2 regions of the Streptomyces sp. NBC_01003 genome follow, and region 2 is predicted to be linked to the other one. Evidence: riboswitches for the same ligand, from Rfam matches in the RefSeq annotation. Region 2 holds a riboswitch; the other holds the start of a gene.

Region 1 (15,952 bases), 5.2 Mb from region 2:
GGGCAGTTTCCGGGTGATCTGCGACCACGACGAGTGGTGACACCACCATCCCGAGCACGCGGCATCGCCGGCCCGTCGGAATCGGGCCGGCGATGCAGGTCGATGTGGGCCCAGTCGTAGAAGCGCTCCCCCTTTGCACCAGCCCCGGCGGACAGGTTCTGCCAGGCCCGCTTGGGTAGCTTGTCGGCAAGGGCGTCTGCGCGGAACTTCCCTGCCTGGGTGGTGCCTTCGTGGGTGCGGGCCACCGCGAGGACGTAGCCAGTACCGCGTTCCTCCATGGTGGTGCGCAGCTTCGGATTGCCGCCGTGGACCACGTCGCCGGTCCCGGAATGGCGGACCATCCTGAACGCCCTCCTTTCGCTGCCCGAGATCGGCGGCCGGGTCGGGGACTCGGGGATGGCCGTCATCGGCATTCGGCTGGCGGTGGTCGAGCCGCGCATCTCAGCCGCCGGTCTCTTCGCCGGGAGTTACGTGCGTCGCGCCCAGCGCGAGGAGGTCCATCAGGTCACCATTCCGGTGCGGTTCCTGCTGCAGTGGGATGACGAAGGCAACGACCGGCAACTGGCCCTGGACTTGTTCGATGCTTTCGGCACCAAGGAGAAGACGCTGCACGCCAATCTGGGCGGGGACGCTGGTACCCCGTGATTCGAGGTGGACGAGGGGGACCGGTTCTTCGCCCGGCACCTGATGTGGGGCCGGGCCGTCAGGCCGCAGCAGGCAGTAGGCGGCTCACGCCGGTGTTCGGCCGGCAACGCCGGGTCGACTGGCGAGGTCACCGGCCTCTTCTCACAGAGCAGCGCGTCCGTGAGTGCGTGCGATGCGACGTTCGAGGCCTGAGGTCAGAAGCTGAGCGAGCCCGCCTGGCGATCAGTCGTCGAAGTAGGCCTTGGCGACGGCGTAGCTGTCCTCGTAGAGGTGGTAGCGGGTGATCCGTCCGTCCCGGACTGTGGTGTGCAGGGCGAACGCGGTGTCGATGTCCCGGCCCGTCTTCTTGACCTCGGAGACCATGCGTCCGATGAGCACTACATCCTCGCCCTCGGCGATGACCTGGCGGAGGTCGAACTCCTTGGCCTGCACATGGGTCTGCAGCAGCTCGAAGAACCTCCGCATGCCCTCCGCCGAGTCGACCTCCGGTACCCAGGGAATGCCTGGCGGGTGCGGGATGGAGAACGACACCGAGTCGGCGAACAGCGCCGCCGCCTCCGCGCTCTTCCCCTCGGCGAGCAGCGGGAACAAGCGTTGCACAGCCTGCGCCGGTGACTCTGCTGTCATGCATGTCGACGTTACAGGTTGCGTCGGCGGCAGGCGCGTGATCGAGGGGCGGCCTCGGAGAGGCCGCCCCTGGCAAGCCATCGGCCCGAGGTCGATCCAGCAGCCGCGACATCGCCCCAAGGGCCGACACCAAAGCCCTGCCGCAGGCGTGCTAACCCGCGCTGCCGCGGGTCACGTGCACACCTGCGCCGACCGTGGTCACCTGGGTGCTGCCGTAGCCGGCGCACTCTCCGTATTCCTTGACCCACTTGGTCGAACCGGACAGGGATCCGGAGGACGGTCCGCCGAACGTGACGTCGTACCGCGGCTGTTGGTCGCAGCTCGGAACGTTGTAATACTCGATGAAGCCCGCCTGGGAGGCCTTCAGGTTGCCGGAGCCGGCGGGCAACTTGTAGGTGCCGACGGGGATCTGCTGACCGTTGTTGGTGTCGACGACGGTGCCCGACCAGGTGTCCGTGCCGACCCGGGCGATCTCGACGCGGAAGGTGTGGCCGTACACGGCGTCGAAGTCCACTCCGCAGCTGACGCCGGCGCCGCCGTCAGCCCCGTCCGAACAGTTGGCGTGGGTGCTTGTCGTGCCGCTGATGAAGGAGGAGAACACCCCACGCAGGCGCTGGTGCCCGTTCGCATCCGGCCGTGGCTGCAGTCCTGCGTACCCGATGTCGCTCTGTCCGGTGAACCCGTACTGCATCGCGAAGTAGGTCCCGGACACATGGGCGGTGCCGGTGTTCACGGTGATCGGGAAGTTGAGGGATGTCAGTCCCTCGCTGGGAGCCCCGCTTACCGTCCACGACAGTAGTTCGTTCCCGCCGAAGGTCTGCGCTTGTGCGCCAGGTGCCGCGATGAACGGGACGAGTGCGGCGAGGGCTGCTACCGCAATGCGTGTCAACGCTCGTTTCATCTGATGCTCCTCAAGGGGGTGTTGGAGGTGAGCGGGGTGGTGAACGTCTGGGCACCGCCTACTCGCATGAGTGCTGCAGGCGGTAACGACTGCGCCGCGGTGTCCGCGACACGGCTGAGGTGGCTCTGTCGCCCCAACTCCTGGGCCGTCGCCCACTCCTTTTCCCGCTTCTACGCGCATTCCGGGCACCGGTGCCCCAGTGCCGAGTTCTCTCCCATCGACGTGGAGCGAGGGGAAGGCCACCACCGAGCACAAATCGCCATGCACCTGACAAGGTCAATTCCCGCGCAGCGTGCTGCTACGTGCCCCCGAAGGGGCATTGCAGCGACAGCTGCCGCACCAGCAGGCACATTCTTCGTTCGTCAAAACCCTGCAGCCCAATTGCCTGCGGAAGACTATGGCGCCCCACCCGAGGAGTGTCAATACATGCTCGCAACCGTGCGACTCCAAGCAGAATCAATCATTGCGGCGGCCACAGGCAGTCCACCGCCTGACAGTTGGGCCCCGCACGTCGATCAGCCGGGAGTTGAAGGTGATCGGCACAGGCGGCTCAGGGAGTAGAGAAGCCCCTCCCCTTCTTGCTCTCGTACGGGAGCCCGGGGAGCGCGCGCCCCTCACCGCGAGCGGCAGGCAGACGCGCGTGCGGCGCGAATGTCCGCACTGTGCCCGCCCCGGCCAGGGCGACCGGCCTCACCCGCCCGGCCAGTACCTACGCTCGATGTGAGCCTTCAGGCCATCCGCATAGAAGTAGGCCGGCCGAAGGTCGCCCTTGGCGTGGCGTTCGGCCTGGTCGTCGAAGTGCGGTGAGTCGGGGTGTCCGCTCCTCTGTCTGCACCCGCGCCGCAACTCCGACGTTGCCGTCATGTTCCATGCGCCCGAGTAACTGCCCCTATTCCTGCGCTTCTTCGCGGCGGACCATCGGTTCGAGTTCGACCCGGCGCAGGCGCGTGCGGAGTTCCCGTTCCTCGCCGCGTCGACCACTGAGGCCCGGGATTGAACAGGCCTACCACGCAGAGAGATAGCTGCCCGGAAAACCGTAGTCGGCAGAGGATTTCAGCAGCCTCCTCCCGACCCAAGCCGAAACCTTCACTGGCATACCAGCGACGATCGGCAACTGAATCCCCATCACATGGAGACCGCCTTCTGAGCTCACTCACATCCTGAGCCGGCAAAATCTCCCAGTACAACATCGGAGCCTCATCTACCCGCCCCCGGGTATCCCGCGAGCCCAGCAGGTCGGCGGGAAGTGCACTCCGATGATCGAGTCCGCCGACCTCACCTCAGTCGATCCCTCAGCCGGACCGCACAAGACCACGTTCAGGCACCATCCGATCGACACCCGCGCATGAACTCTGCAGCTGGGACGCCCGTCGGTCCGCGCGACCGGGCCGGCATTGATGGCGATACGCCCCCTCTGGCACCCAAAGCGGCATGGCGCTATGTCCATCTTTGGGCTAAAAAATACCCTTTCGCATAATTAACGATATACAGGGAGATCTGCCTGTATCGCGAGCGTTCATGCGAAATTTCGCACTCCGATATGACATCGACCGTCATCCCAACCCGCATCCTATTCAGTGAACCATGTCACACGGACGGACGCGGGCCCCGAACTCCGCTGAGCCCACTTCCCTTGCGCCCAAAGAAGATTGGGCTTTTCGATCAAAGAGAGCGGCGGGTTCTGATCACCAGAGTCAGGGCTCTCACATTCCACTATCGGAATTCTGGTCTTGTTCTGTCCGTGCTTTCTCGCCTAATGTCACCGTCAATCCGGATGGAACGCCGAATCCTGCCGCTGTCCGGAATCCCTCCCACCCACTCGGTTACGCACGGCAGGAGCGGGGGACCCAGGTAAGCCGCCGATCTGGTTTCCGGAACGGCTCGGGGTGAAGTCGCATTCGCAGTGCGACCGGACATCTCCCGTCCGAACCCGACAGCTCACCTCGCAGGCGACGGAGAGGAACTCGTCATGCCCTCAAAGGGAAAGCACCGCCGCCCCAAGTCCATCTCGCTCACCCGGGGAATCGCCGCCGCAGGCACGGGCGCGGCTGTGCTCGTTCTTCCGGTGCTCGGCGCGACCAGCGCCGGCGCAGCGCAGGCCGCCCCGGCCGCAAAGAGCGCCGCGGTCCCCACGACGTACGTCGTCGCCGCAGGCGACACCCTCGCCAAGATCGCCCGAGAGCACTCTCTGAGCGGCGGCTGGAAGAAGCTGTACCAGGACAACCGAGCCACCGTCGGTGACAACCCGGGGCTGATCCACCCCGGTGTCAAGCTCACGCTCGGCAAGAAGAGCCCGGCCAAGCCCGCACAGAAGCCGGCAGCCACCAGGGCGTCCGCCGAGCGGGCTGACCGCTCCGAGGTCCGGACCACGCTCGCCGCTGCCCCGGCGAAGAAGTCCTACACCAACGACCTCGACGGCTGGATCAAGGAGTCGCTCGACATAATGGCCAAGCACAACATTCCCGGCTCCTACGAGGGCATCCACCGCAACATCATGCGCGAGTCCTCCGGCAACCCGCTGGCCATCAACAACTGGGACTCCAACGCTGTCGCAGGAACCCCGTCCAAGGGGCTCCTGCAGGTCATCGACCCCACGTTCACCGCGTACCACGTGCCCGGCACGTCGATGGACAGCTACGACCCGGTCGCCAACATCACCGCCGCCTGCAACTACGCGGCCGACAAGTACGGCTCGATCGACAACGTGAACGGCGCGTACTGACAGCCGGTTCCACAATGAGGCTCGCACTCGTCACAGGCAGACCAGGCTTGCGCCGTGCGTGCCCTACAAGCAGGACCTCCTGGTAGAGGTCGCGGCGGCGTGCCGGACGGTGACGGACTGGCACCCGCGGCGTCGCGTGGATCCGGCGGCTGCGCAGTTGCGCTCCAAGGGCTTCCCCCAGCTCAGCACGGAGGACGCCGCGGTCCACTCCGCCTGAACGGAAGCCCGACGACTGCCAGTTGAAGCGCATCGATGATGCCATGGCCCTGAAGTCCCGTAAGTATGACGGGACTTCAGGGCCCTTTGCTGTTCTGTCCAACCCCTTGCGCGCCATCACCCCCATGCATATCCTCCCCGCGGATCGAAGCGCTTCGACACCATGGAGAGAGACAGCATGGCAGACCCACGCCCGGTCATCCCACCCGGACCCCAGCGTCTGCCGCGTCGGCGACGACTACTACCTCGCGTGCTCGAGCTTCGAGTACGTCCCCGGGGTGCCGCTCTTCCACAGTCGCGACCTGGTGCACTGGCGACAGATCGGCAACGTCCTCGACCGGCCCGGCCAGTTGCGGCTGCCCTGGGACACACCCTCCTCCGCCGGGATCTACGCGCCGACCCTGCGCCACCACGACGGCCGCTTCTGGCTGGTCGTCACCAATGTGAGCTTGGGCGGCGGCAATCTGCTCGTCTCCGCGACCGACCCGGCGGGCCCCTGGTCGGACCCGGTCCCGCTGCCCGGCGTCCCCGGCATCGACCCGGATCTCGCCTGGGACGAGGACGGCGCGTGCTGGGTCACGGTCGCCGGGATCTCCCAGGTCCGAATCGACCCGTACACCGGCGAGACGTTCGGCAAGCCGCGCCGGCTGTGGTCCGGCACGCCCGGCGCCAAGGCCCCGGAGGCGCCGCACCTGTACCACGTGGGCGACCACTGGTACCTGCTGATCTCCGAGGGCGGCACGGAGCGCGGGCATGCCGTCTCCGTGGCCCGCGGACCCGCACCCACCGGCCCCTTCGAACCTTGCCCGGCCAATCCTGTCCTGACCCACCGCAGCACCGACGAACCCGTCCAGAACACCGGCCACGCCGACCTGGTCCAAGCGCCCGACGGCACGTGGTGGATGGTGTTCCTCGGGGTGCGGCCGCGCGGCGGCACCCCCGGCTGGCACGTGCTCGGCCGCGAGACGTTCCTCGCGCCGGTCACCTGGGAGGACGGCTGGCCGGTCGTCGGCCCGCCGGCGACGGCCGGGCCCGCGCCCGCCTCCGCCGAACCCTTCACGGACGACTTCGACGACGCCGATCTGCAGCCCTCCTGGATCTCGCTCCGCCACCGCTCCCCGCGGCACTGCACCACGAAGGAACGGCCGGGCCGGCTGACGCTCCACGCCCTCGGGGTCGGTCCCGACGCCGCCGACGTCACCTTCGTCGGCCACCGGCAGCAGCACCTCTCCTGCCGCGTCCGTGCCCACCTCGACCCGGCGGACGGCACCGGCGGCCTTGCGGTCCGGCTCGACGAGCGGCACCACTACGAGATCGAGGCCGACGTCGCCGAAGTACGGGTGATCGCCCGCGTCGGACCGCTGCGCACCGTGGTGGCCTCCACGTCCCGGGCGACGGCCGGCGGCCCGCTCGTGCTCGGCGTCGACGTGACCCCCACGGACAGCCCGCGCGACGCGCGCACCGGCCCCGACACGCTCGCGTTCGGCGTCGAGGATCCGCACGGCACGTTCACCGCACTCGCGGCCCTCGACGGCCGCTATCTGTCGACCGAGGTGGCCGGCGGGTTCACCGGCCGCGTCATCGGCCTGTACGCCGCGACCGGCACCGCCCACTTCGATTGGTTTCGCTACGAGCCGGTGAACTCGACCGCTGACCGGAACCACTGAACTCAGCCGCTGAAAGGGACCCCGCATGAGACAAGCACGGAGCTGCAGACGCCGCGTCGAATGGGTGGCGGGCCTCTTGCTGGCCTTACTCGCCACCGTCGGCGCCTCCCGGACCGGGGCCGTGGCGGCCGCCCGCCCCGCTCCTGCCGCGACCGCTTCCGCCATGGACTCCGTCGCCGCCATGCAGCCCAGTTGGAACCTCGGCAACACCCTCGACGCCATCCCCGATGAGACGTCCTGGGGCAACCCGCCGGTCACCAAGGCGCTCTTCGACACCGTCAAGAGCCAGGGGTTCCGCAGCGTGCGCATCCCCGTCACCTGGGGCAACCACCAGTCGGCACAGGCGCCTTACACGATCGACGCCGCGTTCCTGAGCCGGGTTCGGCAGGTGGTCGACTGGGCGCAGGCGGACGGTCTGCGCGTCGTGCTGAACGTGCACCACGACTCCTGGCAGTGGATCAACAAGATGGCCACCGACCACGACCAGGTGCTCGCCCGCTACAGCGCGACCTGGCAGCAGATCGCCACCACGTTCAAGGACGAACCGCGCACGCTGCTCTTCGAGAGCATCAACGAACCGGCCTTCGACAACGCCGACGACGCCCGGAAGATGGAGCTGGTCGACGAGCTCAACACCTCGTTCCACAGCATCGTGCGCACGTCGGGCGGTGCGAACGCGCAGCGCCTCCTCGTCCTGCCCACCGTCGGCGCCACCCCGGACCAGACCCTCATGGACGACCTGGCAGCCACCATCGACGGGCTCGACGACCCCGACTTGGTCGCGACGGTCCACTACTACAGCTTCTGGCCGTTCAGCGTGAACATCGCCGGCTACACCCGCTTCGACGCCACCGTCCAGCAGGACATGACCGACGCCTTCGCGCGGATGCACGACACGTTCGTCGCCAAGGGCATTCCGGTGTACCTCGGCGAGTACGGGCTCCTGAGCTACCCGGACTACACGCATCAGGACTACGTCGAGCGCGGCGAGGCCCTGAAGTACTTCGAGGAGCTCGGTCACACAGCCCGCGTCAACGGCGTCTCCACCGCGCTGTGGGACCCTTTCTCGCTGCTGAACCGCGACACGCTGCGGTGGCGCGACCCCGCCCTCTTCGCTCTCGTCAAGTCGAGCTGGACGACGCGCTCGGGTACCGCTTCGTCCGACAAGGTGTACGTCCGCAAGGCCGATCCGGTCACGGACCGGTCGCTCACCCTGAACCTCAACGGCACGTCGTTCAGGGGGCTTTGGCTGGGCGGCACGAAGCTGGCCCAGGGCGTCGACTACACCGTGTCCGGTGACCGGCTCACGCTGACGGCGGCCGCTCTGACGCGGCTGACGGGGGACCGCGCGTACGGGGTGAACGCGACGCTTCAGGCCCGGTTCTCGTCCGGGGTGCCGTGGCGGATCGACGTGACGACGTATGACCCGCCACTCCTCACGGACGCGGCGGGGACGACCGGCTCCTTCGCGGCCCCGGCCCAGTTCCGGGGCGACTCCTTGGCGACCATGGAGGCCGAGTACGCCGACGGCACCGACGCGGGTCCGGCCGACTGGACTTCGTACCAGCAGTTCGGCACCGCGTTCGCCCCGGACTACGACGGCGGCACGCTCAGGCTCACCGCCGACTTCCTGAACTCCCTCAAGGACGGTGTGCCGGTGACTCTCACCTTCCATTTCTGGAGCGGCGCCACCGTCACGTACCAGGTGACGCGGTCGGGAGACACGGTGACCGGCACCGCCGTCTCCTGACCAAGCACGCCCGGACGGGCTACAACTCCCTTACCTCGTACGGAAGTTCTGTGCCCGTCACCTCCACCGTGACCGCCCCGTCGACGGCGTACCGGCGCACCCGGTACGCGGCGGCGGGGCTCCCGTCGTGGTCCGGCACCGTCACGGTCACGTCTCGCGCGCCCGGCGCGACGAGCAGGGTGACGCCGTCGGCCCAGTCGCCGTCGGGGCGCCGGTCGTCCGCGCCGAGCGGGACGACCGCACCGGGACGGACGAAAAGCGGCAGGCTGTCGAAGCCGTGGGTCTCGCGCAGCCAGCGCCCGCCCTCGACCCGCTCCCCCGTCAGCAGCCGCGTCCACGTGCCCTCGGGCAGATAGAACTCGACGTCGCCGTCCGCCGAGAACACCGGCGCGACGAGCAGGTCGGGGCCGAGCATGTACTGGCGGTCCAGGACCCGGCACGTGGGGTCGTCCGGGAAGTCGAGGAGCATCGGACGCATCACGGGGACGCCGGTGCGGTGCGCCTCGACCGCCGCCCCGTACAGGTACGGCATGAAGCGGTGCTTGAGACGCGTGAACTTCCGTGCCACGTCCACCGCTTCCTCGCCGAATGCCCACGGCACGCGGTACGAGACATTGCCGTGCAGGCGGCTGTGCGAGGAGAGCAGCCCGAAGGCGAGCCAGCGCTTGAAGACGGCCGGGTCGGGGGTGCCCTCGAAGCCGCCGATGTCGTGCGACCAGAAGCCGAAGCCCGACAGCGACAGGGAGAGGCCGCCACGCAGCGACTCCGCCATCGCCGTGAACGAGGCGAAGCAGTCACCGCCCCAGTGCACCGGGAACTGCTGGCCGCCGGCCGTCGCCGAGCGGGCGAAGACAACCGCCTCTCCGCTGCCGCGCTCCTTCTCCAGAAGCTCGAAGACGGTGCGGTTGTAGAGGTGCGCGTAGTAGTTGTGCATGCGCTCGGGGTCGGAGCCGTCGTGCCAGACGACATCGGTCGGAACGCGCTCGCCGAAGTCCGTCTTGAAGCTGTCGACGCCCATGTCGAGCAGGCCGCGCAGCTTGCCCGCGTACCAGTCGCGCGCGCCCGGGTTGGTGAAGTCGACGAGCGCCATGCCGGGCTGCCACAGGTCCCACTGCCAGACGTCGCCGTTCGGCTTGCGGACCAGATGGCCGAGCGCCAGTCCCTCGTCGAAGAGTGGGGACTTCTGGGCGATGTACGGGTTGATCCACATGCTGATGCGCAGGCCGCGCGCCTTGAGGCGGCGCAGCATGCCGACCGGGTCGGGGAAGACGTCCGGGTCCCAGGTGAAGTCGGACCACTGGTACTCGCGCATCCAGAAGCAGTCGAAGTGGAAGACGGTGAGCGGGATGTCGCGCTCGGCCATGCCGTCGACGAACGACGTGACCGTCTCCTCGTCGTACTCGGTGCAGAAGGAGGTGGTGAGCCACAGGCCGAACGACCAGGCGGGCGGGAGGGCGGGGCGGCCGGTGAGCGCGGTGTAGCGGCGCAGCACGTCTTTCGGGGTCGGGCCCGCGACGACGTAGAACTCGATCGATTGGTCCTCGACGCTGAACTGGAGCTGGCCGACGGACTCCGTGCCGATCTCGTAGCCGACCTTCCCGGGATGGTTGACGAGGACGCCGTAGCCGCGTGAGGAGAGGTGGAAGGGGACGTTCTTGTAGGCCTGTTCGCTGCTGGTGCCGCCGTCGGCCTGCCAGATGTCCACCGTCTGGCCGTTCTTGACGAACGGGGTGAAGCGTTCGCCGAGGCCGTAGATGTGCTCTCCGACGCCGAGCGCGAGCTGGGCGACCATGTGGTGTGCGCCGTCGGGGGTGGTGGCGAAGGCGGTGCCCTTGTGTTCAACAGCCGTCAGTTGGCGCCCTGTTGAGGAGTCGAGGAATTCCAGGCCCCACTCCCCTGCCGTGTCCAGTCGGACGGTGAGCGGGCCCGTCTTCAGCTCGGTGACCGTGCCCTCGCGGGTCACCTGCGCGCCGGCGCCGCCTTCGGAGGGCAGCAGCTCGAAGTCGGGGCCCCGGTGCCGCTTGCCCGCGTGGTGGGTGAAGCGGACGCCGATGACGCCGTCGGCGGGGGCGAAGCAGTCGATGGTGATCAGAGGTTGGTTGAGGGTGTCGCCGCGGTCGCGGACGTGCCGGACGGCGGCGTACGCGGTGAACCGGTCGTCGGCGGCCAGGATCTGGCGGACCTCGGTGGCGTACGCGGCGTGGACCCCTTCGCGCATCAGCCAGAAACCGTCGGTGAACTTCATACGGTGGTCCCCCGTTTGATGAAGGTGAGCCGGGCCAGACGGACCTCGCCGCCGAGCCGCACGCGCAGGTCACGTACGCCGCGGGCGGTGAAATCGGCGTCCACTGTGACGTAGTTGTACGGGCCACCGGTTGCCGGGACGGTGACCGTGCCGCCGTCCCCGATCGCGACGGTGCCCGCGCCCGCGACCGTCAAGCGCACTGCGCCGACTCCGTCGGTGCCCAGGTCGCAAGCCTTGTAGAGGAGTTCGGCATCGGGCCCGGTCGCGGTGACGGCGTCGCCGGACGTCTTCGTGCGGTCGACGATCGCCGTGCCGCGCTGTTCGTCGTACGCCGCCGCGTCCAGGCCGTCGACGAGCACCGGCCGGGGCACGGGCTCGTCGCCGTCTAGGGTCAGGCGCGTGGTGAGGCGGATGTCCTCGCTGGCGGCGCCGACGAGCAGTTCGTACGTGCCCGAGGTGACGCTCCAGCGGCCGCGGGCGACGTCCCAGTGGCCGAGGTCGGCGACAGGCACGGAGAAGGTGACGCGTTCCGACGCCCCCGAGGCGAGGGCGATGCGGGGGTGCGCGAGGAGCTGGCGGCGCGGGCGCGGCACAGACGTGTCGAGCGGGCGGACGTACAGCTGCGGGACTTCGTCGGACGGGGTGGTGCCGGTGTTGGTGACGGTGAAGGTGCACTCGAGTGTGTCCGCGCGGCGGTGCACGAAGAGTCCGTCGTAGTCGAACGAGGCGTAGGACAGGCCGTGTCCGAAGGGGTAGAGCGGTGTGCCCTCGAAGTAGAGGTAGGTCTGGCGGGAGCCGATGACGTCGTAGTCGAGCAGGTCCGGCAGGTCGCTGTCGCCGGCGTACCAGGTCTGCGGGAGGCGTCCGGCGGGGCTGACGTCGCCCGCGAGGACCCGGGCGAGGGCACGGCCCGCGGCCTGTCCGCCATGGGCGGTCCACAGCAGGGCGGGGAGTTCGGTGTCCGCGTCGGGCACGGCGTAGGGGTAAGCGCCGATCAAGACCAGGGCGGTGTTCGGGTTGGCGGCGCGGGCCGCTCTCCACAGCCGGTCCTGGTGGTCGGGGAGGGCGAGCGTCGTGCGGTCCTCGGTCTCGCGGCCGTTGATGTGCGGGTCGTTGCCCGCGACGACGATCACCACGTCGGCGTCGGCGGCTGCCCGCGCCACGGCGTCCGCGCCGCGCTCCACGTACTCCACCTCAAAAGCCGTGCCCTGCTCGGCAACCTTCACGCCGTCGGCGGCGACAGAGACGTATCGGCCCGTGCCCGTGTGCCTCAGGAGGTGAGCGTTTCCGTGCCGTTCCAGGGTGTACGTCTCCTGGACGACCCAGCCGCCGGGCTGCTCGGCGGACGCCCGCACGAAGCCGTCCTCGGCGACGGACAGGTAGCGGCCGTCGGGTGCGCGCAGGGTGAGGACGCCGTTCCCCCAGTCGACGAGGGCGAGTTCGGTACCCGATTCGGTGACGGTGGTGAGCGGCGCGAGGTCGGTGCGGCCGGCGAGGAGCGCGGGGTCGAGGGCGCCCTCGGCGCCGCGCACGCTCGCGTCGGCGTCGCTCTCGGGCACGTACAGCCATCCGGCGTCGCACCGCAGCCGTACCCGGTCCACACCCTCCGCGAAGGTGACGTGCTCGGTGCCGAACCGCTCGCGGAGGCCGTCGAGCGGGGTGGAGCGGTGGATGAGGGTGCCGCTGTACCAGTCCGTCTTGCACTCGTCGGCGAGCAGGCCGACCAGGGCGATGCGGGTGGTGTCGGGCAGTGGCAGCAGGCCGTCGTTCTTGAGCAGCACGACTGCCTGCTCGGCGGCCTCTTGCGCGAGGGCGCGGTGTTCCTCCGTGTCGAAGGCCCCGGCGCCTTCGAAGGGGTCGTGGTCCTCGAACTCGCCCAGGCGCAGCCGCACATCGAGCTGCCGGCGCACGGCGGTGTCGATGTCCGACTCGGAGATCAGGCCCTGGTCGAGGGCGCGGCGGATCCGTCCGGTGATCGTCGAGGAGTCGGTGCCGTGGTCGGTGAAGCTGTCGACGCCCGCGACGAGGGCGGCGGCGGTGGCCTCCTCGTGAGTGTCGAAGTAGTGCTCGGAGTCGACGAGGTTGCTGGGCGCGCCCGCGTCCGAGCACACGAGGAGTTCCTGGCCGGTCCAGGTCCGCAACTGCTCGCGCAGATAAGGCGATACGTGGTTGGGCCGGCCATTGACCAGGTTGTAGGCGGGCATGACGCCGGCGACGGCGCCCGCCTCGACGGGGGCGCGGAAGGCCTTGAGGTCGTACTCGTGCAGGACGCGGGGGCGGACGGAGGAGTTCGACGTGTCCCTGAGCGTCTCGTTGTTGTGGGCGAGCCAGTGCTTGAGGACGGGGGCGGTGCGCCAGTACGTGGGGTGGGTGCCGCGCAGGCCGCGCGTGTAGGCGGTGGCGATGGCGGCGGTGAGGTGCGGGTCCTCGGAGTAGCCCTCCTCGTTCCGGCCCCACAGCGGGTGGCGGAGGAGGTTGACCGTGGGCGCCCAGACATTGAGGCCGATCCGGTCGTCGCGCTCGCGCATCGCGCGCACCTCGGTGGAGACGGCGTCGCCGATCCGCCGCACCAGGTCGTCGTTCCAGGTCGCGCCGAGCCCGACGGACTGCGGGAACACGGTGGCCGGGCCCATCCACGCGACGCCGTGCAGTGCCTCCTGCCCGGTGCGGAACGCGGCGAGGCCGGCCCGCTCCACACCCGGCGTGAACTGGTGCAGCAGCGCGATGCGTTCGTCGAGCGTGAGCCGGGACAGCAGGTCGTCGACGCGCTTGTCCGTGGGTGGTGCCCCGTCCGGGTGGAGCGGGAGTCTTTCGGTCACGTGCGGGTCCCTTGGCGGAAGAGGTCAGTGAATCTTCGAAGCGCTTCGATGCTCCGCAGTCAGGTTGGCAGGTGTCAAGTGGCCGACAGGGAAAGTACGTTCAGGAATTCTGTGCCCCGCTCTTGTGACCGTGGAAGCGCTCCCTTAACCTCGCTGCAACATCGAAGCGCTTCGACAAATGCGCGACGCGTTCCCCGAAGGGTTACCGCAATGACGCCGAACTCGCCCTCCGCCTCCGCTCCCAGCCGGAGAAGTTTCCTCGCCTCCACCGCCGTGGCCGCCGCAGCGGTGGCCGGCGGGATGCCGCTGCTCGCCGCCTGCGGCGGGTCGGAGAACAAGGACCGGGAAGGCACGACCTCCGGGAAGGCCGCCGACAAGTTGCTGCCGACTTTCGTCGCCAGCAAGTTCGCCAGGCCCGACGTGCCGTCGAAGAACGGCTCGGCTTCCGGCTACACCGGGAAGGTGGCCCTGTCGGCGCTGGCCACCTCGGCGCCGGACAAGCTCGGCACCGGCTCGCCCATCAAGATCATGTCTCCGCTCTGGGGCACGGCTCCGAAGGGCGACTGCGCCTACTACAAGGCGGTCGACACGGGGGCGGGCACAAAGGTCACCTGGCAGAACCAGGACGGCACCACCTACGGCGAGAAGCTCGGCGCCGTCCTCGCGAGCAGCTCCATACCCGACATGGTGGTGGTGCCGAGCTGGGAGCTGACCGGCAAGATCCCGAACGCGGTCGCGGCGAAGTTCATGGACCTCGGCCCCTACCTGGCGGGCGACAAGGTCAAGAAGTACCCGAATCTCGCCGCGATCCCCTCGGACTCCTGGCGCATGAGCATCTTCGGAGGCGACCTGCGGGGCATCCCGATGCCGTCCGCCAGGGCGACCTTCATCGTGCCCTACTACCGCAAGGACCTCTTCGACAAGAAGGGCTACGACGTCCCCACGTCGCCCGATGAGTTCACCAGTTGGGCCAAGGACGCCACGAGCGCCAAGTCCAAGGTCTACGCCTGCGGCGACATGTCCTGGACCGCCTTCAACATCTTCGGCGTCCGCGCCTCGGGTCCGCTCGGCTGGAACATCGGGGACGACGGCAAGCTGACGTACCGCATCGAGCAGCCCGAATACCTGGAAGCGCTGGAGTGGACCCGCAAGCTGTTCGACGCGGGCGTCGTGCACCCCGATGACAAGGCCCGCACGGGCGACGCCGGCCAGCGCTTCACCGCAGGCCAGATCCTCGTCTACAACAACGACATCTCCCACTGGTACGTGAAGAGCGCCGAACAGGCCAAGGCCAACCCGGACTTCGTCTGCGAGGCCATCGACATCTTCGGTGCCGACGGCGGCGACCCGACGCTGTACGCGAGCCAGCCCGCCACCATCTGGTCGTTCGTCCGCAAGGGCGCCTCCAAGGCCACGGTCGAGAACGCTCTGGCCGCCGCCAACTTCGCGGCGGCGCCCTACGGCACGAAGGAGCGGATGCTCGTCGACTACGGCGTCGAGGGCACCCACTACACGGTCGAGGACGGCCTGCCCGTCAAGACGGACCAGGGCAACCAGGAGGCCATCAACGCCTGGGTGATGCTAGCCGCCCCCGCCCCCTACCTGGCCCACCCCGACCTCCCCGACGTCACCCGCAAGCAGGTGGAGTGGGAGCAGCGGATGGGCGCGTTCACGAAGAAGACCTCCACGTACGGCATGAACATCGTCGAACCGTCCCGCTACGCGAACCTGGCCTCGCCGTTCGAGCAGCTGGAGATCGACTACGTGCGCGGCAACAAGAAGCTGTCCGACCTGCAGCAGGCCATCTCCACCTGGAAGTCCGGCGGCGGCGAGAAGCTGCGCGACTGGTACAAGAAGCTCATCGAAAAGAACGGCAGCGGCAACTGATGTCTCTCACGGCCGGGAGCAGGCCCGACGGGACACGTCCCGCGGCGCCCGTCGAGGAACCGGCGGCCGCCCTCGCCGCGAAGGCGGTTCCCGAGAAGCGCGCGGCCGGCAAGGTCCCGTGGCGGGTCCGGCTGCGCCGCGACCGCGCGCTCATCCTGATGACGCTGCCCGCCATCGGACTGCTCCTGCTCTTCAACTACGTACCGCTGCTCGGCAACGTGGTCGCCTTCCAGGACTACGACCCCTACGCCTCCAGCAACGGCATCACCGCGATCTTCCACAGCCCCTGGGTCGGCATCGAGCAGTTCTCCCGCATGCTCGACGACCCCGAGTTCTGGACCGCGGTGAAGAACACCATCGTGCTGTTCCTGCTCCAACTGGTGCTGTTCTTCCCGATCCCCATCGCCCTCGCGCTGCTCATCAACAGCGTGATCCGGCCCCGGGTGCGGGCCGTGGCGCAGGCGATCATGTAT
Region 2 (15,952 bases):
CGGTATGCGCGGCGCCGCCCGCGACGAGTTCGGCGCACTCTCTTCACCGCCCGCCTCTGTCCTCCTGCGCTCCTCGGAGGTAACTTCCGCTCCATGTCCACGCAGACGCCGCCGCCGGTCCCCACCGAACACCTCCAGTTCGCGATGCCCCCCATCCATGACTCCCCGGCCGACGAGCGTCGGCACCGCATGGAGCGGCTCGCGGGCGCGCTGCGCATCTTCGGGCGTCTCGGCTACGAGGACGGGGTGTCGGGGCACATCACGGTGCGGGACCCGGAGTACGACGACTGCTACTGGGTGAATCCCTTCGGGATGCCGTTCAAGCACGTCACCGTGTCCGACCTGGTCCTCGCCAACGGGGACGGGCAGGTCGTCGAGGGCCGCCGCCATGTGAACCAGGCCGCGTTCACCGTCCATGCCCAGGTCCACCGGGCGCGGCCCGACGTCGTCGCCGTCGCGCACTGCCACTCGCTGTACGGGCGGGCGCTGTCCACGCTCGGTGAGCTGCTCGACCCGATCACCCAGGAGGCGTGCGCCTTCTACGAGGACCACGCGCTGCTCGACGAGTACACCGGCGTGGCCGTGGACCCGGACGAGGGGCGGCGGATCGCGGCCGCGCTCGGCTCGTACAAGGCGCTCATCCTGCGCAACCACGGGTTGCTCACCGTGGGCGACTCCGTCGACTCGGCCGCGTGGTGGTTCCTGTCGATGGAGCGCTCCTGCCAGGTGCAGCTCGCGGCGCGGGCCGCGGGCCGCCCGATTCTGATCGACCACCGCCAGGCCGTGGCGGCACGGGACCAGCTGGGCGGCGACCTGGTGGCGTGGATCAACCATCAGCCCCTGTGGCAGGAGATCAGCAGCGCGGAGCCGGATCTGCTGTCCTGAGCGGAGGGCTGGTGTCGTCCTGAGCCGGGGCGGTGCCGTCTCGAGCCGGGGCAGCGGTGCCTCGAGCCGGGGCCGTCGTCCTCGAGCCGGGGCTGTGGCCTCGGGGGTCAACACCGGCGTTCACTGTTCACCCCCTCTGACCGGACCTGGCGGCCCTGGACGGCCTGGCGTACGGCACAATTCCCAGTCATTACACGGAAGTTGACGCGCGGCCGTTCGGGTCGGGCGGGCTCCGGATGGGAAGGCGGGCGTACCGGGTGGCGGTCCAGGAGGCGCGAGAGGGAACGCACAGCGGGGGCTGCACCTGCGGCGACTGCCCGCACGGGGCGCGCGAAGGGCACCGCAGGGCCGTCGCCGCGTTCCTCGCGAAACGGGACGAACTGGCGGCCGGGCAGGGTCTGCCCATTGCCGTCGCGCACTCGGCGGGCGCGTCCCGCCAGTGGGTCTCGGACGAACTGACCCAGTCCGCGCGGGGCATGGCCGATCGCGGGCGTGCCGAGGGCGACGCGTGGCTCGCCGGGCTGTGGCCGCGCACGGTCGGCGTGGTGTGGGGCGGGTGCGCGCTGCTCCTGATCGTGCAGGCGCTCACGGCGATCGGCGCGGGCTGGACGCCGGCGCGCACGGCGGGACTGCTCGCGGCGGTCGTCGTGAGCGGCCTCCTGACCGGCGCGGCCTACGTCCACCGGGCGGCCGGCGGGGTGCTCGCCCCGGTCGTCGGCGAGGACAACCGCCTGTCCACCTCCCGAGCCGTCGCCGCCTGCTGGGTCCTCGTCGTGGTCTACGCGGTGCTCGTCGTGGCGGGCGAGCTGGCCGGCGCCTCCGGCCACCGCGAACGGGACGCGCTGATCTCCGGCCTTGAACTCGCCCGGGGCGCCGGGGTCGTGACCGTCCTCGCCGTCGTCTGCGGGGTCGCCGTCCTGGTGCGGCGGGTCGTGTGGATGCGCGTGCTGGGCCAGCGCCTGCAGAAGGTGCGCGCGGACCGGCCGCGCGCCGCCGACCTGCTCACGGACGACTCCGGACGTGGCACCTTCGCCGACATCCAGTACGTGCTGATCTCGGCCGTCGCGCTCGTCTTCGTAGCCGTGCGCCTCGCCCGCCGCCCGGGACAGCTGCCGGATCTGCCGTGGGGCCTCGCCCTGCTCGTCCTGGTCTCCGCGGCCACCTACCTCGCGGCCAAGTACGCCGAGGGCGGCCGGCCGGTGATCCTTTCGGTCGTGCGGTCCCGTGAGGCCGGGGACCTGGACGCGCCGATCCGCACCGGCGACGACATCGAGATCCGCGGGGCCGGCTTCGTGCCGCCGGGCGCGGCCACCGCGGACCGGCTCTCCCGGATGATCGTCCGCATCGGTCCCGTGCACGTCCATGTGCCTCTCGTCCCGGTTCAGGGAGGTTTCACCAACCCCACCGACTCGACCCTGACGGTCCCGGTTCCCGTGGACGTCGAGCCGGGGCGGGTCGACGTCCAGGTCGTCACCGCGGCGGGCGTGGAGACGAACCGGTGCGCGATCGACGTTTCGGACTGAGCGTCCGCGTCCGGCCTGCGGCAATAGCTGAACGTTACTGAACAGTCGCGCCCGCTCGTACGTAAAGTCTGGTGACGGGCAATTTCGCGGGCACCGATGCGGGTGCGAGAGGCGGCGGACGGGCGATGACTCATGGCATGCGGACGGATATCCATACCGATTACGTCAACGGCAGGGGCAGCTGGCGGGACAACGCCCAACGGTTTGCACTCCTTCCCTTGCGGATCTTCCTCGGCGTCACCTTCATCTACGCGGGCCTCGACAAGCTGACCGACAGCGCGTTCTTCCACGCCACCGGATCGGGGTCGATCGGTGAGCAGATGCGCGGAGTGCGGGACATCTCCGCCATCCCCGCCATGGTCGACCTGGCACTCAAGAGCCCGACCGGCTTCGGTTACGCGATCGCCTTCGGTGAACTGGCCGTCGGTATCGGCACGTTGATCGGTCTGCTCGCCCGGCTCGCCGCCGTGGGCGGCATGCTGATCTCGCTCAGCCTGTGGCTGACGGTGAGCTGGGCCACCGAGCCGTATTACCTCGGCAACGATCTTGCCTATCTGATGGCTTGGCTGCCGCTGGTGCTTGCGGGGGCTTCGGTGTTTTCGGTGGATGCGATGCTTGCGGCTCGGCGCCGGGCCCGGGGCGGGCTTGGCTGACGGGTTTCTTCGTGCGGCGGGGGCTTTGGGGCCCGTGTCGCGTTCTTGGCTGTTGGCCGGTTGCGGCTGGGCGCGCAGCTCCCCGCGCCCCTCGGCGGGCGCCAGTGCGCCGTTTCCGGTCCTACGGGGAGCTGGAGTCCGTCGGACGGGGTCTTTGGCGGCGGCGGATCGCGTAGGTTGCTGTGCCCGCTACTGCGGCCAGGACCAGGCCGGCGGCGACCAGGGGGATCACCGCGAACCACTCCACCTCCCAGCCGCCCAGCGCGGCGCCCAGGTAGAGGACTCCGGCCGCGGTCAGGAACAGGCCCGCGATCAGCTTTCCCGGCTGGAAGTCATGACGTGGCACGGGCCACCTCCGCCTGTCCGACACCGACTTTGAGCCGCAACTCGACCGTGCCGCCGTCCTCGCTGCCCACCGGTGGTGTGAGGGTCACCCTCTGCTCCTGTCTCGGACGGATGTCCACGTCCTGTGTCTTTTCGTCCGGCAGCCGGATGTCACCGACGCCCACCTCGGCCCGCAGCACGACCGTCGCGTCCTTCGGCACGACGACCTTGAGCTGCCCCGCCCCGACCTCCGCTCTCGTCGTCAGCGTCTTGCCCTTGCCGAGATCGATCCCGCTCAGATCGAGCGTGCCGACGCCCGTTCCCAGCTCGTACACCGGCTCCACCTGGGCGACCGAGGCCGGGGTCCAGTGGGTGCGCATCCAGTGGGTGGTGATGTTGGAGGGGAGCGCGGCCGACGCGGCGAGGAGGCCCGCCGTGATGACCGCGAGGATGATCGAGCCGGCGCCGGTCCGTCCGACGAAGGCGCTGAGCGCGATGCCCAGACCGAAGACGACGAGCGCGCTCGCGAGACCGGCCTGGAGGGCCGTGCCGAGCGGGTGGCCGTCCCAGGTCGCCGCCGTGCCCGCGCAGCCCGCGGCCAGCGCGAGCAGGAACGTCCAGCCGCCGATCCAGCGCGGCCCGCGCTGCTTGGGTGCCCCGCCCTTTGGGCCGTGGGAGGAGACGTCAGGGCCCCAGGTCGTCCGGTGCCCGTGTGCCGTGGGCTCGTACCGGATGTCGACGCCGCTGTCGGGCCCCCAGAAGTACCCGGTCCCTCCGACGTGGGTGCCGTCCTTGACTATCGGGTCCCGCCACCAGGACGGCGCCCCGGTGACGGGCGGCGCCTGCGCCTCGGGCGGCGCGTCGGCCACGGTCTGCGCGGCCAGAGGGTCGGGGTCGGCCGCTCGGCGCTGCTGGGACCAGTACCCCGCGGCCGCGAGGAGCAGGGCGAGGACGGCGGCGAATGTCAGCACTCCGCCGTTGTTCAGCATGGAGAGGAAGAGCCCGCAGCCGACGAGCGCGAAGAGCACGGCCGTCAGCGCCGGGCCGTCCACGCGGCCGGAGAGGAGCTTGCGCGCCTCGTTCTCCTCCTCGTCGTCGTACGGGACGAAGAGCCAGGCGAAACCGTAGAAGATCAGGCCGAGCCCGCCCGTCGCGGCGAGCACGGCGAGGCCGATCCGGAAGATCACCGGATCCATGTCGCAGTGCCGGCCGAGTCCCGCGCACACTCCGCCCAGCGTCCCGTGCCGCCGGTCGCGCCGGAACTTGCTCGGCGGCGCGGGGACGCCGGGCTCCTGTCCCGGTGCGGGCGGCGCGGACGCACCGCCGGAGCCGCGCCCGGGCACCGCGTCCTGCGGCTGCCCGGCCTGCGCTCCCGTCGAGGCGTGCTGGTGATCTGTCATGCGTCCATCGTGACGGGCCGAGGCCCGCCGCGGCAGTCGGGACGACCCTGGACCAACCCTGATATCGCCCCTGACGGCGCTCGGGGCCGGGCCGGAGATCAGGGGAGTCTCCGGGCTGAACCCTGATGCCCGGGGTCCGCCCCACGTGTGACCATCAATGGCATGCCGGAAGCCGCAGCACCCCCCATTGACGTCCCGCGGCCGCCGCGCAAGCTCTACCGCTCCAGCGACGGACGCTGGCTCGGCGGAGTGGCGCGGGGGCTCGCCGGGCATCTCGGCCTGCCCGTGATCTGGGTGCGGCTCGTCTTCGTGGGCCTGTTCATGGCGGACGGCCTCGGCGCTCTCCTGTACGCGGCGTTCTGGTTCTTCGTCCCGCTCGGCGTCGGAGGCGTGGGCAGCGAGCGGACCCCTGCCTTCACCACGGAGACGGCTACGGACGGACGGCGCAGACTCGTCGCCCGCAAGCCGGACAAGGGGCAGATCGTCGCCCTGCTCCTCATGGTCGTCGTGTCGATGGTGTTCGTCGGCAATGTGAATCTGGCGGGGAACGCGAAGGCGTATCTGTGGCCGACGCTCCTCGTCGGTGCGGGCGTGGCTCTCGTCTGGCGCCAGGCGGACAATGCGCGCCGGGCCCGCTGGATGGAGGTCGGCCGCCGCAAGCGGACGCTGAATCTGGCGCGGGCCGCGGCGGGTGTCGTACTCGTCGGGGCCGGTGTCACCGGGATCTTCGTGCTCCAGGGGTCGGCCGAGCACCTCGGCTCCATCCTTCAGGCCGCCCTCGCCGTCCTCGTCGGTATCGCCCTTCTCGCCGGCCCCTATCTCGTGCGCATGACGCAGGATCTGTCCGAGGAGCGCCTCATGCGGATCCGCGCGCAGGAGCGGGCGGAGGTCGCGGCCCATGTCCACGACTCGGTCCTGCACACCCTCACGCTGATCCAGCGGAACGCGGAGAGCGCGAACGAGGTGCGGCGCCTGGCCCGCGCACAGGAGCGAGACCTGCGGGCCTGGCTCTACAGACCGGAGGGGAACGGGAAGGACGAGGCGGAGGAGCCCGGCACGGTCGCGGAGGCGGTCAAGCGCAGCGCGGCCGAGGTCGAGGACAAGCACGGGGTGCCCCTCGAGGTGGTGGTGGTCGGCGACTGCCCGCTCGACGACGGTCTCTCGGCACAGATGCAGGCTGCGCGGGAAGCGATGGTGAATGCCGCCAAGTACGGTGGCGAGGGCGGTGCGGTCCAGGTCTATGCCGAGGTCGAGGAGGAGACGGTGTTCGTGTCCGTACGCGACCGGGGCCCCGGTTTCGACCTCGACTCGATTCCCGCGGACCGGATGGGCGTACGAGAATCGATCATCGGCCGGATGGAGCGCAACGGCGGCACGGCGCGGCTGCGCGCGGTGCCGGACGGCGGCACGGAGGTCGAACTGACCATGAAGAGGGCGGAGAAGACCCCATGAGTGACGAGCAGGTCAAGCCGGACGCGACCGCGGCGAGCGAGCCGGAGACGGAGCCGGTCGGCCGTCACGCACGCGTGGTCCTTGTCGACGACCACCGGATGTTCCGCACCGGCGTCCAGGCGGAGATCGGCCGCACGGAGACGACGGGCGTCGAGGTGGTCGGCGAGGCCGCGGACGTGGACCAGGCGGTCACGGTCATCACGGCCACCCGCCCCGAGGTCGTCCTCCTCGACGTGCACCTTCCCGGTGGCGGCGGCGTCGAAGTCCTGCGCCGCTGCGCCCCGTTGATGGCGGCGGCCGACAACCCGGTCCGCTTCCTGGCCCTTTCCGTGTCGGACGCCGCGGAGGATGTCATCGGCGTCATCCGCGGTGGCGCCCGCGGGTACGTCACCAAGACGATCACCGGCACGGACCTGGTCGACTCGATCTTCCGCGTCCAGGACGGCGACGCGGTCTTCTCGCCGCGTCTGGCGGGCTTCGTCCTCGACGCGTTCGCGTCCACGGACGCCCCGCCGGTCGACGAGGACCTCGACCGCCTCACGCAGCGCGAGCGCGAGGTCCTGCGCCTCATCGCCCGCGGTTACGCGTACAAGGAGATCGCCAAGCAGCTGTTCATCTCCGTCAAGACGGTCGAGTCCCATGTCTCGGCGGTCCTCAGAAAGCTCCAGCTGTCGAACCGCCACGAGCTGACGCGGTGGGCTACGGCGCGACGCCTGGTGTGACGGGCGGTGACGACGCGTCTTCCGCAGTCCGCGCTGAGCAGCGGCGCCATATTCCACCTCGTCGGTCTCGCGGCCGACGCGGCCGAATCGGGTGATCCGCTGGAGTGGCAGGTGCTGCGCTACCAGCGCATTCAGGGGGTGGAGTACACCCGCTCGTACTGGACCTGGCCGCTGCAGCCGGCCGCGGCCCAACTGGACTATCTGGCCCACACGTTCACCGAGGAGTTCTTCTCGACCTGCCCGCCGTCCGCCCGCACCCTGTGGAGTCGTGCGGCGGGAACTCGGACTGTGCCCGAGTTCATGAACGACCTGGCGACGCTCCTGAGGATGGCGTGCCGCGAACCCGAGGCGACGTATGAGGAGATCCCGCTCGCCCGCTGGGAGCTGGCGGTGAGATTTCCGCGGCTGCTCGGCCTCGAGACCTGGCTCGACCCGGCTTTCACCGACCAGGAGGACCCGATCCGCGCGGCGACAGAGAGCGAACACCCCTACTGCGCCGAGTTCTTGCCGGAGCTGATCGCCCAGGTGACACAGGCGCTCGCCCTCTGCCGGGACTCGGAGGCGTTCGCCGCGCAGCTGCGCGCGCACTGCGGCTCCGCGGCCCCCGGGGTGCTGGCCGAAGTGGCGGACCTCGCGTACGACCACATGGCGCGCGAGCACCGTAACGGCACTCTCGTCACGCCACCCGCGTAGCCCCGGCGAACGGCATCTCGTCGATCGGGGCGATGCGGACCGGGGCGCTCGGGTTCGGGGCGTGGATCATTTTGCCGTTGCCGATGTAGAGGCCCACGTGGCTGATGCCCGAGTAGAAGAACACCAGGTCGCCCGGCTGGAGTTGGGAGCGCGGGATGCGAGGGCCCGCGTTGATCTGGGAGTACGTGGTGCGCGGCAGGGAGATGCCCGCCGAGCGGTACGCGGCCTGGGTGAGGCCGGAGCAGTCGAAGGCGTTCGGGCCCGTGGCGCCCCACACATAGGGACTGCCGAGGGCGCTGTAGGCGTAGGAGATGGCTGCCGCCGTGCGGGAGTCCGGGGCCTTGGGCAGGGCGCCGGACGGCACCTCGCGGGAGGAGTCCGAGCGGGAGGCGCGGCCGGCCGCGCCGCTGTCGCCGGCGCCCGCTCCGACGCCGGTGCGCTCGGCCGCCGGTAACTGGTCGAGCAGACGCTTCGCCTCGGCCAGCTTCCCGGTGACCGTCTTTTTCTGCTTCCTCAGCTCTCCCTGCCGCTTGCGCAGCTCGGCGAGCCGGCCGTCGGCCTCGGAGCGCAGCTGGTCGATCTGCCGGAGTTCGCGCTGCACGCGCCCGACCGCGGAGGCCTGCCGGGTGCCGAGCCGGTCGGCGAGCGCCGCGTTGTCGAGGTACTGGGCGGGGTCGGAGGACAGGACGAGCTGGACCGCCGGGTCGAGGGCGCCCGTGCGGTACTGCGCGGCGGCGGCCGAACCGAGCGCTTCGCGCTGGGTGTTGAGCCGGTCCGTCCTGCGGGCCGCCTCGTCCCGCAAGGAGCCGAGCTTCTTCTCGGCCTTGTCCGCCTTCTCCTTGGCGCCGTTGTACTTCTCGGTGGCCTTCTCGGCCTCCTGGTAGAGCTGGTCGACCTTCGCCTTCACCTGGCTCGGGGTGAGCCGGGGATCCGCGTGCGCCGCGCCGTCCAGGGCGGTGGCGGTCGCCGCGGAGGCGAGAGCGAGGGTCGCCGCGGTGCGGGCCGTGGGGCCGGTGAGCGAGCGCTGTCGGGGCTTGCGGTGCGCTGCCGACACGAGGGGCACGTCCTTCCGGTACGTACTGCTTACGCGTCCGGCGGCGGCCCGCACAGGGGAAGCGGGCCGCCGCCGGACCTTTCTCGGCGGTAGGTGCCCGACTGCCGCCCCTGAGCGGGGCGGGGGTGGGGAGCCGGTCACCTGAGGAAGGACGCTAAACCTGACCGTCACGGGTTGGTGACGGATTGTCCGCAACTGGTCCTCGTGTTCCGGGTATGACCGTATGTGACCGGCGCGGGACCGGTGCGGGCCGGTTCATGGAGGCAGTGAGGCCCCGGCTAGGCTCGACGGTCATGGACGTACTCATCCACCTCTTCGTCGGCCTGCACATCATCGGCATCGCCTCGCTCCTCGGTGGGTTCCTCACCCAGATGAAAGCGATGGGCAAGGGAACGGCCCGGTTCGTCCCGGCGATGCTGCACGGCGCGCTGACCATGCTGGTCACGGGTGTCGTCCTGGTGGGCCTGAACCAGGCGGACGACAACACCGTCAACAACATCAAGATCGGCGTGAAGCTCGCGCTGCTGATCGTGATCCTCGGCCTCGTGTACGTGAAGCGGGACGACGAGAAGGTGGACAAGGGGCTGTTCGGCCTCGTAGGCCTCCTGACCACCGCGAACATCTTCATCGCGGTGCTCTGGACCTGAGTCAGGCGGGTGTTCGGGACCTGAACGTCCCGAACAGGGTGGCGAGCCACGCGGCCACCGCGATCCACACCAGTACCTGCCCCGGCCCCTTGAGCCAGGGCACATCGGCGGCGGCGCTCACGGACAGTGCCGCCGCCGCTGTCATTCCCATCGGGAAGACCGTCGACCAGCGCCGCACGTCGTAACGCGGCCTGGGCCACCGCACCTCCGCCAGCGCCAGCACGACGTACCAGGCAGCATCGAGCGCGAGCAGCAGGAAGCTCATGGTGCGCAGGACGTCCGTGTCGTCGCTGTTCCACAGACCCGTCGCGACGAGCTTCGACGCGGCGAGTGCGGAGATGGCGAGCGCGCCGCCCGCGACCCAGTGGTCCCCGGCGCCGGAGGCCACCTCGCGCAGGTCGAAGTGGAGCAGCGCGAAGCAGTACAGGATGATCCCGCCCCAGAAGAGCACCATCCCGGTGAACGCGAGCCAGTGCGCGCCGACCGCGGGCGCGAGCGTCGCCGCCAGGACGACGAGGCCCTGCGTCGCGACACAGCCGAGGAACACGGACCCCGGCATCCGCGGCTTCCAGTGCCGTACGACGTTGATCAGGAGCACCGGCCAGACGAGCGCGGACAGAGCGAGGAGCGCCTCGGCCAGGATCTGCCAGCCGGACAGGGAGATCCGCGTGCCGAGGACGGTCGTCGCCGCGACCGCGGTGAGCGCGGGCGGGGTGTCCGCCTCGGACTCCCAGCGGTCGCGCTCCCGCACCAGCCGTTTCGCGAAGTCCGCCGCGAGGAGCAGCCAGAGGGCGGCGGCGAGCACCAGCATGATGCCGGACAGCACCGAGTATCCGGTGAGTCGCAGGCCGACCGAAATGATGCCGGTGGCCATGACGGCGGCGCCGGCGGCCGGTGGGAGCTGGGACCACGTGGGTCCGGGACGTGGGGTTGCGTTCGGGCCGCGCACCGCCCGAACGTAACCCCACGAAGGCGGTCAGGCCGGGCGCACCACGCTGTGGATCGGCATGTAGTAGATCGACTCGACGCGGACGTTCGCGCCCGGCTTCGGCGCGTGGATCATCTTGCCGTCGCCTATGTAGATGCCGACGTGGCTGATGTCGTCGTAGAAGAAAACCAGGTCACCGGGCTTGGCGTCGGCCGTGGTGACGGTCGTGCCGACCTTGACCTGGTCCCAGGTCGTGCGCGGCAGCGTGATGCCGGCCGCCTTCCACGCGGCCTGCGTGAGGCCCGAGCAGTCGTACGAGTCCGGGCCCGTGGCGCCCCACACGTACGGCTTGCCCATCTGGGACTCGGCGAAGGCGATGACCTTCGCCGCCTTGGTGGCGTAACCGCTGCCGGTGCTCCCGGAGCCCGTACCCGTACCCGTCCCCGAACCGGTGCCGGTGCCCGGGTTCTCCGTCTGGCGCGCCTCCTCGGCCGCCTTGCGCTTGGCCTCCGCCTCGGCCTGCTGACGCGCCAGCTCCTCCGCCTTCTTCCTGGCGGCCTCCTGCTTCCTCTTCTCGATCGCCGCGAGCCGCGCCTTCTCCTCGGCGGTCAGCTTCGAAAGGAGTTCGCGGGCGTCACCGAGCTTCTGCTGGACGTCCCTCTTGGTGCTCTTGAGCGTGGCCTGCGAAGTGGTCAGCGTCTCCAGGCTCTTGGCCGCCTCCGTGCGCTTCTTCGTGGTGGCGGCCTGCTCGGTCTGATAGTCGTCGACGGCCTTCTTCTGGCGGCTCGTGAGCCGGCTCATCAGATGGTCCTGGTCGAAGTAGTCCTGCGCATCGTCGGCGAGGAGCAGCGTCGCGGTGTCGGAGACGGCGCCCGTGCGGTACTGGGCCGCGGCGAAGGTGCCGAGTTCCTGGCGGGCCTTGTTGAGCTTCTCGGTGCGCTGCGCGACGTCGTCGAGCAGCTCGCCGACGCGCTTCTGCTGCTTGGTGGTGCGCTCCTTGGCCGCGTTGTACTTCTCCGTGGCCACGCCCGCCTGGTGGTAGAGGGTGTCGACCTTCTTCTGGACCTCTTCCAGGCTCGGCTTCGGCGGCGCGGAGGGGGCGGCGGTCGCGGTCTGCGAGAGCAGGGCGATGGAGGTGAGGGCCGCCGTGGTGATGCCGGCGACGGGGGCCGTGCGGGGGCCGGCTGTTCTGGTGCGTGGCTTGCGGTGCGACGCCAAGGGTCGCGTCTCCTTCCCATGACCGCCTACCGGGTTAGCTGTCGGGTTCGGGCGGAGATTCGGAAGGCTGCCCTACGGCCGCGCCCTGACGGGTCGTCGGCCGATTCACCCCAAAGGTCGTGGGTCCCCGGTTCCATGCCTTTCGGCGTACTGAACTCAGCGGGGGCGACCCGCTCGCGGCGCGGTTACCGGCGGGGGGACGGGTGGCCCGCGGAGCACGCTAGCCAACTCGTGTGGCTGCTGTGAAGGTTGATGTTCGATATGCCCGATACATTTTCGTGACCTTCGGCAATCTTGATTGTGACCTCCGGTAACCCTTGCTGAGGGTGATTACCGCACTACGAGAGGTGGCCGGGTCCGTGAAGTCGGGGGAAGTTTCCGGGACGGCCGTGGGTGTCAGTGGGGCGGCCTAGACTCGTAGAGCGATGAGCAGCCTCTTTGACGACAGCTTCCTGGCGGACCTCACGGCTTCGAAGGCCAGTGAGGAGCATGCCCCGCCGCCGCCCGAGGACGACACGGCTCCGGAGCACATTCCGGACGACCTGTTCGACGGGAAGTTCGACGTGCCCCCGGCCAGGGACGCGTACTACCGGGACGGCGCCCCACGCCCGGCGCTAGACCCGGCGGCGCTCCTCGACGGGCTGAACGAGAACCAGAAGGCGGCCGTCGTCCACGGCGGCTCCCCGCTGCTCATCGTGGCGGGCGCGGGTTCCGGCAAGACCCGCGTGCTCACGCACCGCATCGCGTACCTCCTCGGCGAGCGCGGTGTGCACCCCGGCCAGATCCTCGCGATCACGTTCACGAACAAGGCCGCGGGCGAGATGAAGGAGCGCGTCGAGTCCCTCGTCGGCCCGCGGGCGAACGCGATGTGGGTGTCGACGTTCCACAGCGCCTGCGTCCGCATCCTGCGCCGCGAGTCGAAGAAGCTCGGCTTCACGTCGTCGTTCTCGATCTACGACGCCGCCGACTCCAAGCGCCTCATGGCCCTGGTCTGCCGCGACCTCGACCTGGACCCGAAGAAGTTCCCGCCGAAGTCGTTCAGCGCCAAGATCTCGAACCTGAAGAACGAGCTGATCGACGAGGAGGACTTCGCAGGTCAGGCCGCCGACGGCTTCGAGAAGACCCTCGCCCAGGCCTACGCGATGTACCAGTCCCGCCTCCGCGAGGCGAACGCGCTGGACTTCGACGACCTGATCATGACGACGGTGCACCTCCTGCGCGCCTTCCCGGACGTCGCCGAGCACTACCGCCGCCGCTTCCGCCACGTCCTGGTCGACGAGTACCAGGACACGAACCACGCGCAGTACGCGCTGGTCAGGGAGCTGGTGGGGTCGGCCGACAGCGGCCGCGGGGAGGACGAGCCGCCCCGCGCGGACGACCTCCCGCCGGCAGAGCTGTGCGTCGTGGGTGACGCCGACCAGTCGATCTACGCGTTCCGCGGAGCCACCATCCGCAACATCCTCCAGTTCGAGGAGGACTACCCCGACGCGACGACGATCCTGCTGGAGCAGAACTACCGCTCGACGCAGACCATCCTCTCCGCGGCCAACGCGGTCATCGAGCGCAACGAATCCCGCCGCCCCAAGAACCTGTGGACGAATGCGGGCGCGGGTGCGCAGATCACCGGCTACGTCGCGGACACCGAGCACGACGAGGCGCAGTTCGTCGCCGACGAGATCGACCGGCTCACGGACGCGCGCGACGCGAAGGCCGGCGACGTCGCCATCTTCTACCGGACGAACGCGCAGTCCCGTGTCTTCGAAGAGATCTTCATCCGCGTCGGCCTGCCCTACAAGGTCGTCGGCGGAGTCCGCTTCTACGAGCGCAAGGAGGTCAGGGACGTTCTGGCCTATCTGCGGGTGCTCGCCAACCCCGAGGACTCCGTCCCTCTGCGCCGCATTCTCAATGTGCCGAAGCGCGGCATCGGCGACCGCGCCGAAGCGATGATCGACGCGCTTTCCCAGCGCGAGAAGATCTCCTTCCCGCAGGCGCTGCGCCGCGTCGACGAGGCGTACGGCATGGCGGCCCGCTCGACGAACGCGGTGAAGCGGTTCAACACGCTGATGGAGGACCTCCGCACGATCGTCGAGTCGGGCGCGGGCCCGGCCACGGTCCTGGAGGCCGTGCTCGAACGGACCGGCTATCTGGCCGAGTTGCAGTCGTCGACGGACCCGCAGGACGAGACGCGCATCGAGAACCTTCAGGAACTCGCGGCCGTGGCCCTGGAGTTCGAGCAGGAGAGCGCGACGGCGGACGGCGCGGCCGAGGGTGCGGGCGAGGCGAGCGTCGGTACGCTCTCCGAGTTCCTGGAGCGGGTCGCGCTCGTCGCCGACTCCGACCAGATCCCGGACGAGGAGGACGACGGCTCCGGCGTCATCACACTGATGACGCTGCACACGGCCAAGGGCCTCGAGTTCCCGGTCGTCTTCCTGACCGGTATGGAGGACGGCGTCTTCCCGCACATGCGCTCCCTCGGCCAGGCCAAGGAGCTGGAGGAGGAGCGCCGCCTCGCCTACGTCGGCATCACGCGCGCGCGTGAGCGGCTGTATCTGACGCGCTCCACGCTGCGCAGCGCCTGGGGCCAGCCCTCGTACAACCCGCCGTCGCGCTTCCTGGAGGAGATCCCGGACGCGCATCTGGAGTGGAAGCGGACCGGCGCCATGGCGCCCGCCAAGTCGGCGGGTCCGACGAGCGGTATCGCCGCGTCTCTCTCGTCGTCGCGCTCGCGCGCGACACCGGCGTTCGCCACGCGCCGGGCGACGGAGAAGCCGGTCGTCGCGCTGTCCGTGGGAGACCGGGTCACGCACGACCAGTTCGGCCTCGGCACGGTCGTCGGAGTCAAGGGCACAGGGGCGAACGCGGAGGCGACGGTCGACTTCGGCGAGCCCAAGCCGAAGCGCCTGCTTCTGCGGTACGCGCCGGTGGAGAAGCTGTAGCTCTGTAGGCCGGTGGGGAAGCCGTAGGGAGGCCGCCCGCCGGAGGCTCGGCCCTACTACGTCGGGTCGAGCCCGTGGCTGCGGAGCCACGGGAGCGGGTCGACGGCAGAGCCGCCGCCGGGACGCACCTCGAAGTGCAGGTGCGGACCGGTGGAGTTGCCGGAGTTCCCGGAGTGCGCGATGAGGTCGCCGGCCTTGACCGGTCCGCTCATGACGGCGTGGCTGGAGAGGTGGCAGTACCAGGTCTCCGTGCCGTCCTTCGCCGTCAGGATCGTCATGTTCCCGTAGGCGCTGTTCCACTGCGTACGGACGGTGCCGTCGGTCGCGGCCATCACCGGGGTCCCGTACGAGACGGGGAAGTCGATCCCGGTGTGCACGGACATCCAGTTGATACCGGCCTGCCCGAAGTACGCGCTCAGCCCGCGCTGCTTGACCGGGAGGGCGAACTTGGGACGCAGCCGCTCCTTGCGCGCCGCTTCCTCCGCCGCCTGCTTCCGCTCGGCCTGCTGCTTGGCCCTGAGGTCGATACGTTCCTGGGTGCGGCTCGCCCGGTCGGCGAAGTCGCCCGCGTCCGCGGAGAGGTCCGCGAGCTGTGTGTCGAGCTTGTTGTTGGCGACAGAGGGCTTCACGGCGGTCGCGTCCGGTGCCGAGGCCGCCGTCGTGTCCTTGCTGTCGTCGCCGCCGAGCCCGCCGACGGAGGCCGCGGCTACTCCCGCGACACCCATCACGCACACCGAGGGCACCGCGACGGTGAGCAGCGCGGAGCGCTTGGCGGGGGAGCGGCGGCGGGAGCGGGCGCGCTGGGCCGGGGTGACGGGGGCGGGCCGCTCGTCGCGGGCAATGATTTCCTCGCCGTCGTCGAGGTCCTCGCCGTAGTTGTCGTGGCGATCGTCGTTGTGGCTCAACTCGGGCTCGGGGGCGTCGGGTTGGCCGTATTCGTGCCGTGCGTCGGGGTCGTTGTCGTCGACTTCGGTGCCGGCGGAGTTCCACGCGGTGGCGTCGTACGCGCCGGTGTCGAAGGTCTGCGCTTCGAAGGTCTGTGTTGCGAAGGGCTGGGCCTCGAACGCCTGCGTCTCATAGGCCTGAGCCTCGAACGCCTGGGTCTCGAAGCCCTGCGCGTCGAAGGTTCCGGTCTCGTAAGTCCCGGTCTCGAAGGCCGCCGGTGCCTGGAAGGTCTGCGTGGCGAACGCGTCCTGCGTGGTGAATCCCTGCGCCTGCGCCCCGAAGGCGTTCGCGTCCCACTGCCCGGTCTGGTCGGCCCACGCGCTGTTGTCCCACTGGCCGGAATGGTCCGGTCCGGACTGGGCCGGAATACCGCCGAGTTGCTCGTGAGCGGCGGTCCCCCAGGCAGCGGTGGTGTCGTAGCTGCCGGTGCCGTACGCGGAGGCGTGCTGCTGCGCCGCGTACGGGTCGTGGTGCTGGGAGTCCTGCGTCGTCAGTGTCTGGTGCGCGCCGGTCGCCCACTGGCCGCTGTCGTACGAGCCGGTGCTCTGCGCGCCGGGAAGGTCCCCGAAGAG

The links. Region 2 has a riboswitch for cyclic di-AMP ahead of OG698_RS20555 (NlpC/P60 family protein). Riboswitches for the same ligand answer to the same signal wherever they lie in the genome.
Region 1: another riboswitch for cyclic di-AMP. It lies ahead of OG698_RS44880 (transglycosylase SLT domain-containing protein); the one in region 2 lies ahead of OG698_RS20555 (NlpC/P60 family protein).

What each region holds. Positions count from the first base shown of each region.
Region 1 covers NZ_CP108707.1:9,745,345-9,761,296, reverse strand. Annotated here, with positions in the region: gene OG698_RS44905 (hypothetical protein) at 1-40, shown strand, start outside; partial or broken gene OG698_RS44900 (IS701 family transposase) at 77-320, opposite strand; partial or broken gene OG698_RS44895 (alpha/beta hydrolase) at 319-645, shown strand; gene OG698_RS44890 (nuclear transport factor 2 family protein) at 868-1,272, opposite strand; gene OG698_RS44885 (hypothetical protein) at 1,424-2,173, opposite strand; cyclic di-AMP (ydaO/yuaA leader) riboswitch at 3,944-4,138, shown strand; gene OG698_RS44880 (transglycosylase SLT domain-containing protein) at 4,143-4,895, shown strand; gene OG698_RS44875 (hypothetical protein) at 4,954-5,112, shown strand; partial or broken gene OG698_RS44870 (glycoside hydrolase family 43 protein) at 5,315-6,778, shown strand; gene OG698_RS44865 (cellulase family glycosylhydrolase) at 6,804-8,528, shown strand; gene yicI (alpha-xylosidase) at 8,548-10,773, opposite strand; gene OG698_RS44855 (glycoside hydrolase family 3 C-terminal domain-containing protein) at 10,770-13,592, opposite strand; gene OG698_RS44850 (extracellular solute-binding protein) at 13,803-15,479, shown strand; gene OG698_RS44845 (ABC transporter permease) at 15,479-15,952, shown strand, end outside.
Region 2 covers NZ_CP108707.1:4,518,604-4,534,555, reverse strand. Annotated here, with positions in the region: gene OG698_RS20610 (class II aldolase/adducin family protein) at 94-885, shown strand; gene OG698_RS20605 (hypothetical protein) at 1,143-2,408, shown strand; gene OG698_RS20600 (DoxX family protein) at 2,534-3,061, shown strand; gene OG698_RS20595 (hypothetical protein) at 3,183-3,407, opposite strand; gene OG698_RS20590 (PspC domain-containing protein) at 3,394-4,785, opposite strand; gene OG698_RS20585 (PspC domain-containing protein) at 4,948-6,237, shown strand; gene OG698_RS20580 (response regulator transcription factor) at 6,234-6,959, shown strand; gene OG698_RS20575 (hypothetical protein) at 6,966-7,652, shown strand; gene OG698_RS20570 (NlpC/P60 family protein) at 7,636-8,706, opposite strand; gene OG698_RS20565 (hypothetical protein) at 9,000-9,353, shown strand; gene OG698_RS20560 (tellurite resistance/C4-dicarboxylate transporter family protein) at 9,355-10,302, opposite strand; gene OG698_RS20555 (NlpC/P60 family protein) at 10,330-11,499, opposite strand; cyclic di-AMP (ydaO/yuaA leader) riboswitch at 11,508-11,657, opposite strand; gene pcrA (DNA helicase PcrA) at 11,925-14,435, shown strand; gene OG698_RS20545 (M23 family metallopeptidase) at 14,492-15,952, opposite strand, start outside.